DNA from 3 places in the Acidiphilium sp. AL genome. Region 1 is predicted to be linked to each of the others. Evidence: predicted binding sites of a transcription regulator. Region 1 holds the regulator's gene; each other region holds the start of a gene.
The links. The regulator LexA, encoded in region 1, represses DNA repair genes until DNA is damaged. The targets are predictions, from matches to a motif close to TGTTCTANNTANGTTC.

Region 1 (4,244 bases):
GCACGGAAATCAAAGCCGCCGGTTTGCGTTTCAGCAGTGCAGCCATGGTGGTCATCGTCGTCTCCGAGAGCGGATGCGGCCAAAGCCGGCGCGATATGCGGTTTTATGAAATTATGGGCCCGGCGCGAAAGAAATCAACGAAATTGCGCATCACGGTCGGGTTTTTGCGGTTCCGTTTCACAAGCTGCCGCGACCCATAGCTCCTGCGCGGCGATAATGGCGAGTTCGTCCGAGTTCGACCGCATGGTCGCTTCAAGCAGGGCGCGTTGCGCGGCGACCGCCGATTCCAATGCCGCGCGCGGGTTTCGGTCCACGAGGAAACGCGCGATGAACAGCGCCGCGAAGGCGTCGCCGGCGCCCGGAAAATGCCGCTCCAGGTGCGGCACCGTCGCGCATCGCCGGATGCCGCCGGCACGGAGCAGGATGTCGAGCGCGCCGGGCGGGGTCTCCGCGCCGGCGAAGCCGGTCAGCACCACGACCGGCGGGCCGAGCGCGTCCATCGCCTCGAATGCCGCCGAACGGCTGCGCGGTGCGGTGCCGGTCAGCACTTCAAGTTCGAACGGGTTGGGAAAGGCGAGACCCGCCTGCGGGATGAGCCGGTGGCGGAACGCCGCGATCAACGGCTCAGGCACATAGGCGCGGCCGGCATCGCCGATCACCGGATCGCAGGCATAGAGCGCCGTGGGATTCGCGGCGCGGGCGCGGGCGACCGCATCGAGCACCACCGGCACCGCGGCCTCGGCGCCGAGATAGCCGGACATCACCGCTTCGCAGCGCGCGAATGCGCCGCGCCTGGCCAATCCCTCGATCAGTGCCGCGAGCCGGGCCGGTTTCACCGGGCCGCCTTCCGCGCCGCCATGGCCCGGATGATGGGACAGCAGCACGGTGGGCAACGGCCAGACCTCGTGGCCGAGCCGCGCGAGGATGAAGCCGGCGGCCGAATTGCCGACCGCGCCGGTGAGCACCTGGGATTGGATCGAAAGAATCGCCATCGGGTCAGATGGCGCGGCGCGGGCCTGGCTGGCAAGGTGGGCGTTTGCGTCCACCTCGCGCTTGAGGACGCCAGAAAGCCTCTTGACGCGGCGCGGAAACACTCTCTAGAACGCGATGTTAGCGCTTTGTTCCAAAGCGCGACATTCCGGCGCGCGAGCGCCGGCAGGTGGAGAGACCGGATGCTGACTCGCAAGCAACACGAATTGCTGATCTTCATCGACCAGCATTTGCGCCGGACCGGCTGTTCGCCGAGCTTCGAGGAGATGAAGGAGGGGCTCGACCTCAAGTCGAAATCCGGTATCCACCGGCTGATCGGCGCACTCGAGGAGCGCGGCTTCCTGCGCCGGCACAAGCATCGCGCGCGCGCGCTGGAGGTGGTTCGCCTGCCGGCCGACCTGCTGCCCGCCGCCGAGCGGCCGGAGGAAACCCGTTTCACCCCCAACGTGATCCGGGGCGATTTCTCGGCGCGGTTTCAGGGTGCCCGCGCGGCAGGCGAGGCGGCCGCCGTGTCTTTGCCGCTCTATGGCCGGATTGCCGCCGGCCAGCCGATCGAGGCGCTGCGCGAGACCAACGCCGAAATCGAAGTGCCGATCGCCTTCATCGGCTCCGGCGATCACTATGCGCTCGAAGTAGTCGGCGATTCGATGATCGACGCCGGCATTCTGGAGGGGGATACCGCGATCATCCGCAAGGGCGAGACCGCCGAGAACGGGCAGATCGTGGTGGCACTGGTCGATGACAACGAAGTGACCCTGAAGCGGCTGCGCCGGCGCGGCAATTCCATCGCCCTCGAACCCGCCAATACGCGCCACGAAACGCGGATTTTCCCGGCCGAACGGGTCAAGGTGCAGGGGCGGCTGGTCGCTTTGATGCGCCGCTACTGAGGGGCGGGGCAGACCGTCCCTTTGACCGGGCGACGCCCCGGCACGATATTCGCCGAATGGCGGTTTGGGGCAAGATCATCGGCGGCGTTGCCGGCTTCGCGTTTGGCGGGCCGGTCGGCGCGATCGCGGGCGCCGCACTCGGCCATGCCGCCGATAGCGGCGATCTCGGCGCGTTCGGCGCGCGCATCGGCCGGGCCCTGCCGCTCGATTCCGCGCGCATCGCCGCTTTGCTCGGCCGGCGCGAGCAGGTGTTCGCGATCGGCGTGACGGTGCTCGCCGCCAAGCTCGCCAAATGCGACGGGGCGGTGAACCGCGCCGAGATCGATGCATTCAAGCGCCAGTTCCGCATCGAGGACGCGGCGGTGCCGATGATCGGCAGGTTGTTCGATCAGGCGCGCGACGACGCTGCCGGATTCGAGCCCTATGCAAGGCAGTTGGCCGAGAGTTTCGCCGATAATCTGGTGATACTCGAACAGGTGCTCGGCGCGCTGTTCGCCATCGCCCGCGCCGATGCGTCGATCAATCCCCGCGAGACCGATATGCTGACCCGGATCGGCGCGATCTTCGGGCTCGACGCCGCCGCGCGCGCCCGCGCCGCCAACCCGTCGGGCCATGCGCAGGTCGAGGAAGATCCGTACGCCGTGCTCGGTATCGCGGCGAACGCGCCGAACGCGGCAATTCGCGCCCATTGGAAGCAGCTCATGCGGGAAAATCACCCGGACCAGCTCGCCGCGCGGGGCGTGCCGCCGGAATTCGCGGCACGGGCGACCGAGCGTGTGGCACGGATCAACGCCGCCTATGACCGGATCAAGCGCGAGCGGGGTTTATGACGTCGCCCAATCAGGATGCGCGACCCGGCAACGCGCCGATCGACCATCTCGTGCTGCATTATACCGGGATGCAAAGCGCCGAAGCGGCGATTGCCCGGCTGTGCGATCCCGCCGCGAAAGTTTCGGCGCATTACGTGGTGGCGGAGGACGGCACGATCCATGCGCTGGTCCCCGAAAACCGCCGCGCCTGGCACGCCGGGGTGAGTTTCTGGCGCGGCGCGCGGGCGCTGAACGACCGCTCGGTCGGCATCGAGATCGTCAATCCCGGCCATGAATTCGGCTATCGGCGGTTTCCTGCCGCGCAGATGGCGGCGGTCGCATCGCTGTGCCGCGCGATTCTCGCGCGCAACCCGATCCCGCCGCGCAATGTGGTGGCGCATTCCGACATCGCACCCGACCGTAAGCAGGACCCCGGCGAGCTTTTCCCGTGGTCCTGGCTGGCGGAGCAGGGGGTGGGGTTCTGGACCGGCGAGGTTGCCGCGCCGGGCGATCTCATGGCCGATCTGGCGGCGATCGGCTATGATATGTCGCTCGACCCTGCTGTCGTGGTTGCGGCATTTCAACGGCGTTTCCGGCCCGCGCGGGTCGATGGCATCGCCGACGCCGAAACCGCCGGCCGGGCGGCGGCGATCCGGGAATTGGTGGAAGCGGCTTGTGTTTTTATATAAAAACTATATAGATTCTGGACGAAGGAGAGTGCCATGGCGGTTACCAGTTTCGATGTCGATGAACGGACCGCCAATGCCATCTTGGAGTTGCGCGGCACGTTCGGGGTCAAGACCAATGCGGCGGTGATCCGTAAGGCGCTGGCTCTGGCTCAGGTGGTCAGCCGGGAAGCGACCGAGGATCACACCATCACCGTTACCGGCAAATCCGAGCCGATCAGGATCAGCCTGGATCGATAAGCACCTTGGGCGGTAAGCGAGGTCTGGGGTGAGCGAGGCGGCCGGGGTATTCGACGTACCCATTGACCCGCCCTATTCGATCGTCGAAGAAGACTGAGCCAGACGGTTGGACGGCCGCTGTTCCGGGCAACCGGGGCAGAGGAAAGTCCGGGCTCCACGGAAACACGGTGCCGGCTAACGGCCGGCGGGGGCGACCCCAGGGACAGTGCCACAGAAAACAAACCGCCCGCGCGCTTCGGCCCGCGGGCAAGGGTGAAACGGTGCGGTAAGAGCGCACCGCGCCTCCGGTAACGGGGGCGGCAGGGTAAACCCCACCGGGAGCAAGACCGAATAGGGATGACCGGCGGCGTGAGCATCATGGCCGCGAGGGCGTTTCCGCCCCGTCATCCGGGTTGGTCGCGCGAGGCGCGCAGCGATGCGCGTCCCAGAGGAATGGCCGTCCAGCATCCTCGGATGTGGACAGAACCCGGCTTACAGACCGTCTGGCACTTGTTTTTCGAGAGCAGAACCATCGCCGTCTACGCGTGATCGCACGCCAGATTACAGACCGCCGCATCGAGTTCGATCTGGACCGTCGTATGATCGATGCCGAACCGATCATGCAGCGCCTCGGCGAGGCGCGCGACGAATCC
Region 2 (4,244 bases), on a different contig from region 1:
TTACGGGCTGGCCGGGCTGGTCGCGGCCTGGATGCTGCGCGACATCTACAAGGAATCGGTATGGCGCTGGATCGCGTTCTGCCTGTTCCCTGCGGCGAGTGCGATTTTCCTGTTCGCCATGGCGCTCTACGCGATCACCACCTTCAATACGATCACCAATCTGGTCGGAATTGGCGGCCTTGTCGCGGGCATCGTGTTCTTCCGGCCCTGGCGCACCATCGTGCCGTCCGCACCGGCTCCGGCGGCGGCGGAATAGGCTAGAAGAGAGACAATTGCGCGTCCGGGCGGATGGTTTGGCCCGGACGCGCGAAAGCGGTGCAATCGAGCGCGGGCTGCGCGGCATCCAGCCCGTATTGCCGCGCCGCGCGGCGGAAACGCGATGCGAGCAATGCGGCATAGGGTCCGGTGCCCCTGAACCGCGAGCCGAAATTGGGATCGTTCAAGGCGCCCGCGCGGGTCTGACGGATAAGGCTGAGCACGTGCGCCGCGCGATCCGGCACGGTGCGGTGCAGCCAGTCGGTGAACAGGTCGCCGAGTTCGTAAGGCAGGCGCAGCAGGACCGCACCCGCGCTGCGTGCACCGGCGCGGGAGGCGGCTTCGAGTATCCGTTCGAGTTCCGCATCGTTCAGGCCAGGGATCATCGGCGCGGCCAGAACCCCGGCCGGAATTCCGGCGGAAGCGAGCCCCGCGACCGCGGCGAGGCGCCGCGCCGGGCTCGCCGCACGCGGCTCCATGGTGCGGGCGAGACGCGGGTCGAGCGTGGTGATCGACAGATGGACGCGGGCGAGGTTGCGCGACGCCATTCGCGCGAGAATGTCGGCATCGCGCAGGACGCCGGCCGATTTGGTGATGATCGATACCGGGTGGTTGAATCGGTCCAGCACCTCCAGCACCGCGCGGGTGAGCTTCAGTTGCCGCTCGACCGGCTGGTACGGATCGGTGTTGGAGCCGAGCACGATCGGCGCCGGCGTATAGGATTTGCGCGACAATTCGCGTTCCAGAAGTACCGCGGCTTCCGGCTTGAAAACCAGCTTGGTCTCGAAATCGAGGCCGGGCGAGAAGCCGAGATAGGCGTGGGTCGGCCGCGCGTAGCAATAGATGCAGCCGTGCTCGCAACCGCGATACGGGTTGAGCCCGCGATCGAACCCGAGATCGGGGCTGTCGTTCCGGCTGATGATGCTGCGGCTCGAATCCCGGATCAGCACGGTCTCGGGTGGCGGCGCATCCTCGGCCAGGGTTTCCCAGCCGTCATCGAAGGCGTCGCGGCTTTCGCGTTCGAACCGATTGGCCGGTTCGAGTCTGGTGCCGCGCTGGTCCGGGCGGGTATTGCGGGGGATGAGCGTTCGAATGTTCATGTTATGTTCGTGAACACTCAAGCGGCAAACCGCGCGAGTGTCAAGAACAAAAAAAGAACGAGCGACTTCCAGGCGGTGTGCGACCCGACGGCCGCGCGATTACCGCGCGGCGACCGTGGTTTTGGCGGGATAGGTCTGCTCCCAACCGCCGCCGAGTGCCTGATAGAGCGTGACCAGGTCGGTCGAGATTTTCGCGAGGCTCTGCGCCTCGGATTGGGTGGCACGCAGTTCCGATTGCTGGGCGGTCAGCACCTGGAGATAATCGGCCAGGCCCTCCCGGTAGCGTTGCTGGGCGAGGCCGAGCGCGCGCTTGCTCTCCGCCACGTCGGTCTTCAGCGCGGCCAGCGTGTTCTGCTCCTGATCGTAGGCGGTGAGGGCATTATCGACCTGATGGAACGCGGTCAGAACCGTTTTCGCATAGGTGATCGCGGCCTGTTTCTGTTCCGCCTTGCGCAGATGGAGCTGGCCGTTGAGCTTGCCGCCTTCGAAGATCGGCATGGTGATCTGCGGCCCGATCGCGTAGGTGACGGCGGCGAGCTGGTTCAGGTTGGAGAATTGCAGCGCCTGCAACGAGACCGAGCCCGACAGCGAAAGATCCGGGAAGAAATCCGCCTTCGCCACGCCGATTTCGGCGGTCGCTTCGTGCAGCTTCGCGCTCGCCTCGCGGATGTCGGGCCGGCGCTGAAGCAGTTGTGACGGCAAGCCGATCGGCACCACCGGCGGCACCGGTGGCACCGCGCCGGGGGCGATCAGCTCGGCACGGAGCGCCTCCGGTCCGCGGCCGAGCAGCAGGCTGAGCTGGTTGATCAGATAATCGATGCGGGTGCGCAGGGCGGGGATCTGCGACTTGACCGAGGCGGCCTGGGCACGCGCATCCGCGACATCGAGCGCATTGGCGAGGCCGGCCTGTTCGCGTTCCGCCGTCAGGCCGGCGATATGATTGGCGCTGGCGAGATTGTCCCTGGTGATGGCCAGAACCGTCTGCTCGGCGCGCAGATCGATGTAGTCCTGCGCGACTTCGGCCTCGGTATTCAGCAGCACCGCGCGGCGGGCATCGCCCGATGCCTGGGCGGCGGCGAGGGCGGCTTCCAGCGCGCGGCGGTTTTTGCCCCAGAGATCGAAGTCGAACACCGAGGAGAAACCATACTGGAACAGGTTGAACGGCCGGATCGCCGAGCCGGGGATGCCGCCGCCGCCCGAGGTGCCGCCGGCGCCGTTCGCGGTCTGGCCGGCATTGGTGCTCGTGCTGGTGTTCGAGCCGCTGCCGCCGAGAGCGGTGAACACGCCTTTCTTGCTCGGTCCCTCGCGGGTGAACGAGCCGGCGAAATCCAGGTTCGGATAAAGCGCGGCACCTTCGATCTCGGCTTGCGCCTGCGCTTCGGCGAGGCGCTGGGTCGCGATCCGCACGTCGAGGTTTTGGGCGATCGCATCGTGCTCAAGACTGGTCAGGCTGGGGTCGCCGAAACTGTTCCACCAGGCGAGATCGACTTTGCCCTGGCTGACCGTGTCCGGCGCGGTGAGCGCCGGGCGGTTGGCAAGGAACGAGGCTGCCGTGCGCGGGTGGGGGTTGTGGAAATTCGGGCCGAGTTCGCAGCCGCCGAGCCCCAAAGCCAAAGTGAGGCTCGCGCCAAGGGCTGTCGCCTGACGCAAGCGGTGTCGCCGGTCCGGGCGGAATCGGTCAAACCTCATAGGATACTCCTTTGGCTGCCTTGGCAGGCGCGCCAAGAAAAAGAACCACCGGCCAGACCAGCAACGCGGTCATGCCAAGAATATGGAACAGATCGAGATAGCTCATGAATGCTGCCTGATGTTGCACATCCGCGGCCACCTCGGAAAGGGTCTGGCCGTGAAGGCTGACATACGGTGTGATCGCTTCGGCAAGCCTTGAATGATGGAACTGGGTGCGCCAGGCGAGCATGGTGGTGACGAAGGAAATGCCGATACTGCCGCCGATGTTGCGCACCTGATTGATCAGCGCCGAGGCGTCGGCGTTGCGCGCCGGCGGCAGACCGACATAGGACAGGGCGGAAATCGGGATGAACAGGAAGGGCAGGGCGATCACCTGGAGCACCCGGTCGAACGAAATCGTCGCGAAGGACGCATCCGGCGCGAGATGCGACTGGAAGATGAGCGCGAGGCCGGTCTCGATCAGGCCGCCGATCAACAGAACACGGGGCGAAATGAACCGCCCGGTCACGATGCCGGCCACCGGCATCAGACCGATCGTGGCGATCCCGCCGAGCGCGAGCGCGAAGCCCGAGGTTTCGGACGAATAGCCCAGCAGGGTCTGGGTCAGCTGCGGCAGCAACTGGGTGGTGCTGAGCAGGATGACGCCGATCAGGAACATGATCATGCACGAGATGGAAAAATTCCGATATCGGAACAACCTGACGTTCATCACCGGCTCGGGATGGTCCCACTCCCAAACCGCCAAGGTTACGAGCGACACGCTCCAGACCACGAACAGGGTTCGGATGAAGAAACTGCCGAACCCATCATCCAGCGAGAATTTGTCGAGGAAGATCTGCAGCGCGCCGAAGCCGGTCGCGACCAGGAAAAGACCGAAATAGTCGAATTTCAACCCTGCCTTGAGCTTCGCCGCCCGCTCGCGCACCAGCAGCATTGGTTCATCGACGAAAATCGCGATCAGGGTGAAGGCGATCAGTCCGATTGGAAGGTTGATCAGGAACACCCAGTGCCAGGAGAGATGATCGGTGATCCAGCCACCCAGGATCGGCCCGACCGCCGGGGCGACGATGATCACCAGGCCGAACACCGCGAAGACTTGGGCGCGTTTTTCCTGCGGGAAACTGTCGGCATACATCGATTGGGTGACCGGCTGCAGCCCGCCGCCGCCCAGGCCCTGGAGCACGCGCGCGACGATCAGCA
Region 3 (4,244 bases), on a different contig from region 1:
CACCGGCGTATCGAGCGAGAGAACGGTGGCGACGGCGAGGAGATTGCCGGTCTGCAACCCGCCCTGGCCGTAGATGCGCGCGAAGCTGCAGGCGAAAATCGTCGCCCCCGCCAGCAGGATCGCGAAAGTCGGGCTGCGCGCGAGGATCAGGCCGAAGCCAGAGAAGCAGATGGCGCCGAGCACGCCGAAAATCAGCATCGGCGGCAGGCGGGCGCGCACCGGGCCGCCCGGATCGGCGAAGCAGGCGAGCAGCGCCCCGAGAGCCGCGATGCCGAGGCGAGGCGCACCGAGCAGCGAGCCCGCCGCCATGGTGCCGGCGACCGCGATTGCCGCGCGCACGCCTTCGAGCAGCGAAATCGCGCGGAAATTCAGCGTGAGGCCGGCAATCGACGGCAGGCCGGCGCGGTCGCGATCGGCGATTCCAGCGAGCGTGGCTTCAGCCCGCGCCATCGCCGAACATGCCGGAGCGCGGGAAGCCGCTGGGCGGCAGGCGGCCGGCCTGGCCGCGCGCGCCGAGCCAGTCGGCGAGCCTGGTTTCCGTGCGGGTCTTGTCGCCGAGGCGCCAGGTGAGACCGTCGGCGAGGGTGAAGGTTTTGGCGTCGGCAAGGCCGCCATCCTTGTATTTCTGCAGGATCACGCCGGCGCCGCGCGTCATCTCCGGCACCTGGTCGAGCGGGAAGACGAGCAGTTTTCGATTCTGGCCGATCACCGCGAGATGATTGCCCGATGCCTGGATGCAGAGTTTGGCTTCCTCGCCGGGTTTGACCGTGAGGATTTGTTTGCCGGTGCGCTTTTCCGCGGCGAGTTCCGCGCCGGCGACGATGAAGCCCCTGCCCGCCGTGTTCGCGACCAGGTAGCGCGCGGCTTGGTCAGCGACGAACAGGGCGACCACATCGTCCTCGTTGCCGAGTTCCACTAACAGCCGGATCGCCTGACCATCGCCGCGCCCGCGCGGCAGGTCGGCGGCGCGGATGGTATAGATGCGTCCATTGGTGGCGAACACCGCGATGCGGTCGGTGGTTTCGCAGCGGAGCAGAAATTTGAGGCGGTCGCCTTCCTTGAAACGGAGATCGGCATCGGCGGCGACATGGCCTTTCAGTGCGCGGACCCAGCCCTTGTCGGAGAGAATGACGGTGAGCGGTTCGCGCTCGACCAGGGCTTCGGCAGTGACCTCGACAACGGTTGGGGCAGCGCCGATGGTGGTGCGGCGCACGCCGAGCGGGCCGGTGCCGAAGCGCTTGCGCGTGTCCTCGATTTCGGCCTCGATCCGCGCCCAGCGCTTCGCGGGGTCGGCGAGCATCGCGGCGAGCGATTTGCGTTCGGCCGAAAGCGCTTTGTGCTCCTTGCGGATTTCCATTTCCTCCAGCCGGCGCAAGCTGCGCAGCCGCATGTTGAGGATCGCCTCGGCCTGGGTATCCGTTAGCGAAAACGCGGCGATCAGGGCTTGTTTCGGTTCGTCCTCGGTGCGGATGATGCGAATCACCTCGTCGAGATTGAGAAACACCGCGAGATAGCCTTCGAGGACTTCAAGGCGCCGGGCGATCGCGGCGAGGCGGTGGCGCGAGCGCCGTTCCAGCACGACATGGCGATGATCGAGCCAGGCGCGCAGCATATCGCGCAGGCTCATCACGCGGGGCGTGCGGTCGGCGTCGAGCACGTTCATGTTCATCGAGAAACGCTGCTCGAAGGCGGTGGCGCGGAACAGGCTGGCCATCAGCATATCGGGATCGACGTTACGCGATTTCGGTTCCAGCACGATGCGCACATGTTCGGTGCTCTCGTCGCGGATGTCGGCGAGCAGCGGGAGTTTGCGCTCGGCGAGGAGTTCGGCGACCTGCTCGATCAGGCGGGATTTCTGCACCTGATAGGGAATTTCGGTGACGACGATCTGCCACATGCCGCCCTTGAGATCGGATTTGGTCCAGCGCGCACGGACGCGCAGGGAACCGCGACCGGTCTCGTAGGCGGCGCGCAGAGTTTCGCGGTCCTCGACCAGTTCTCCGCCGGTCGGGAAATCCGGCCCCTGGACGATATCGAGAAGATCGCCGGTCGGCGTTTCGGGATCGCGGATCAGACGGATCGCGGCGGCGCACAGCTCACCAGCGTTGTGCGGCGGGATCGAGGTTGCCATGCCGACCGCGATGCCGGCGGCGCCGTTGGCGAGCAGATTGGGAAACGCGCCGGGCAGCACGATCGGTTCGCTGTCCTCGTTGTCGTAGGTGGCGCGGAAATCGACGGTATCCTCGTCGATTCCGTCGAGCAGGGCAGCGGCGATTTCGGTGAGTCGGCTTTCGGTGTAGCGCATCGCCGCCGCGTTATCGCCGTCGATATTGCCGAAATTGCCCTGGCCCTCGATCAGCGGATAGCGCGAGGCGAAATCCTGCGCGAGACGCACCAGAGCTTCGTAGATCGACATGTCGCCATGCGGGTGGAATTTGCCCATCACGTCGCCCACCACGCGGGCGCATTTCTTGAAGCCGGAGCCGGGATCAAGCTTGAGCTGGCGCATCGCGAAAATCAGCCGGCGATGCACCGGCTTCAGGCCGTCGCGCACATCGGGCAGCGAGCGCGCCATGATGGTCGAGAGCGCATAGGCCAGATAACGCTCGGATAGTGCGGTTGCGAGCGGGGTGTCCTGGATCGTGCCCCGGTGATCATCCGGCATGGGTATCGTCTCCGTTCAGTCTTCGTCTAACGAGTGCGGTGGTTCTGAAGTTCCTACGCGTATGCGGTGGCGATTTTAGGAACTTCAGAACAATGAACCACACTCGAACCATATGTTTACCTAGTGTCCCGATTCGGCAATTCGTAGAGCGCTTGGTTCGGCTACGACGAATTGCCGAATCGGGACACTAGGTCATAGAGGGCGAGGCGGGCCTGGGGAAGCGGCGCGTGGCGCGAGCCGAAGGCGTCGCGGGCGAGGAAATGGCCGGTCAGCGCCAGGCCGTCGCGGCAGGCGGCGAGATCGGCCGGGGCGTCGCCGACCAGGAATGCCGGCAGGACGAGCAGGCGGGATTCCCAGATGCCGGCGGCCTCGCGCGCGACTGCGCGGCCGGTGCGCGGCGAGACGAAGGCAAGGTTTTCGGTGACCCCGGTAAGCGCGCAGGCGGACAGATCGAGCCCGTAGCCGAGTTCGCGCAGCAGATCGACCTCGAAGCGCACCAAAGCGGGGAGTGCCGCGTTTTCGATGGCGATGCCGGCGAGCAGGCGGGCGAGGCCGAGAAACGCCGAGGGATGCGGTTCGCGCTCCGGCAGCGCGCCGGCGGCGACCGCGCAGGCGGCGCGCAGCACGGCGAGCGCCAGCGGATTTTCCATGGCAAGGGCGGCGGCGGGATGGACCAGCTCGCCGGTCAGGCTGCCGAGCTGTTCAGGCAGGCGCGCGACCCAACGGGCCGCGACCAGATTGCCTTCCTGCCAGATCGCGGCGCCCCGCCGCGCGGCGCCGCCGCGCGCGAGCCCGTGCCAGGCGCCCTGCGCCTCGGTGAGCACCACGGCGCGCAGATCGCCCTCGCCATACGGGGCGATGCTGAGGACGATGACGGGTTCGGACCACTCCAAGGCGCGTTATAGAAAGCCCGGATCGATGAATTCGGCCCAGGCGAAGCCGTTGGCATCGGCGGGATCGGCCATTTCGGTCGAAAACGCGATCCGCGCCTCGCCGAAATAAAGCGGCAGGTCGGCGGACCATTGCCGGGTTTCGCTCGCGCTCAGCACGGTTTCGTCGCGATGGATCGCGCGATCGGTCTCGCCGGCGAAAATCGCCACGCGGAACCGGACCGGCCGTGCCTCGGCATGGTTGAGGCGCAAGGTGGACTCGAACCGGCGGGGCCCGGCGAGAAACTGGCGCAGGATCAGCCGTGGCGGCAGTGCATCGGCCGGGTTCGGGTGCAGCCGGAACCCGGTATCGCTGATCGGGAAGAACGACCAGGGGTCCGAAGTGATGCCGATGCGCTCGCAGGACGTGGCGGCGCCGCCGATATCGAACGCGGCGAGCCGGCGCGGCGGAGCGACCGGCGTTTCGGATTCGCGCCTGAAGAACAGCTCGTAGTCGCGGCTGGCCCGGCGCGCATGGGTGGCCTCCGGCAGGTTGGCCAGCAGTCCGGCGGGCAAGGCAACGTCCGGTCCGGGGCGGGCGATCGCGATCAGGCGAATCCCGGCAAGTGCCGGCGCAATGGCGGCACTATCGAGGCCGGAGCAAAAATCCGGGTCGGCGATCAGCACATCCGCGCCGTCCCAGCCGAGCC

Region 2: AiwAL_RS08955 (PA0069 family radical SAM protein) is a predicted target of LexA. The motif match lies at 1,400-1,415, and genes of this name have one in related genera.
Region 3: parC (DNA topoisomerase IV subunit A) is a predicted target of LexA. The motif match lies at 2,760-2,775, and genes of this name have one in related genera.

The regions. Positions count from the first base shown of each region.
Region 1 covers NZ_JAIMBZ010000029.1:34,877-39,120, reverse strand. Annotated here, with positions in the region: gene AiwAL_RS14600 (CBS domain-containing protein) at 1-55, opposite strand, end outside; gene pdxY (pyridoxal kinase) at 135-1,046, opposite strand; gene lexA (transcriptional repressor LexA) at 1,173-1,877, shown strand; gene AiwAL_RS14585 (TerB family tellurite resistance protein) at 1,934-2,707, shown strand; gene AiwAL_RS14580 (N-acetylmuramoyl-L-alanine amidase) at 2,704-3,375, shown strand; gene AiwAL_RS14575 (hypothetical protein) at 3,409-3,612, shown strand; RNA gene rnpB (RNase P RNA component class A) at 3,711-4,102, shown strand; gene AiwAL_RS14565 (cation diffusion facilitator family transporter) at 4,131-4,244, opposite strand, start outside.
Region 2 covers NZ_JAIMBZ010000011.1:27,226-31,469, forward strand. Annotated here, with positions in the region: gene AiwAL_RS08950 (APC family permease) at 1-256, shown strand, start outside; gene AiwAL_RS08955 (PA0069 family radical SAM protein) at 258-1,349, opposite strand; gene AiwAL_RS08960 (efflux transporter outer membrane subunit) at 1,455-3,044, opposite strand; gene AiwAL_RS08965 (DHA2 family efflux MFS transporter permease subunit) at 3,034-4,244, opposite strand, start outside.
Region 3 covers NZ_JAIMBZ010000010.1:33,214-37,457, forward strand. Annotated here, with positions in the region: gene AiwAL_RS08560 (FUSC family protein) at 1-450, opposite strand, end outside; gene parC (DNA topoisomerase IV subunit A) at 437-2,665, opposite strand; gene recO (DNA repair protein RecO) at 2,827-3,558, opposite strand; gene AiwAL_RS08575 (hypothetical protein) at 3,565-4,244, opposite strand, start outside.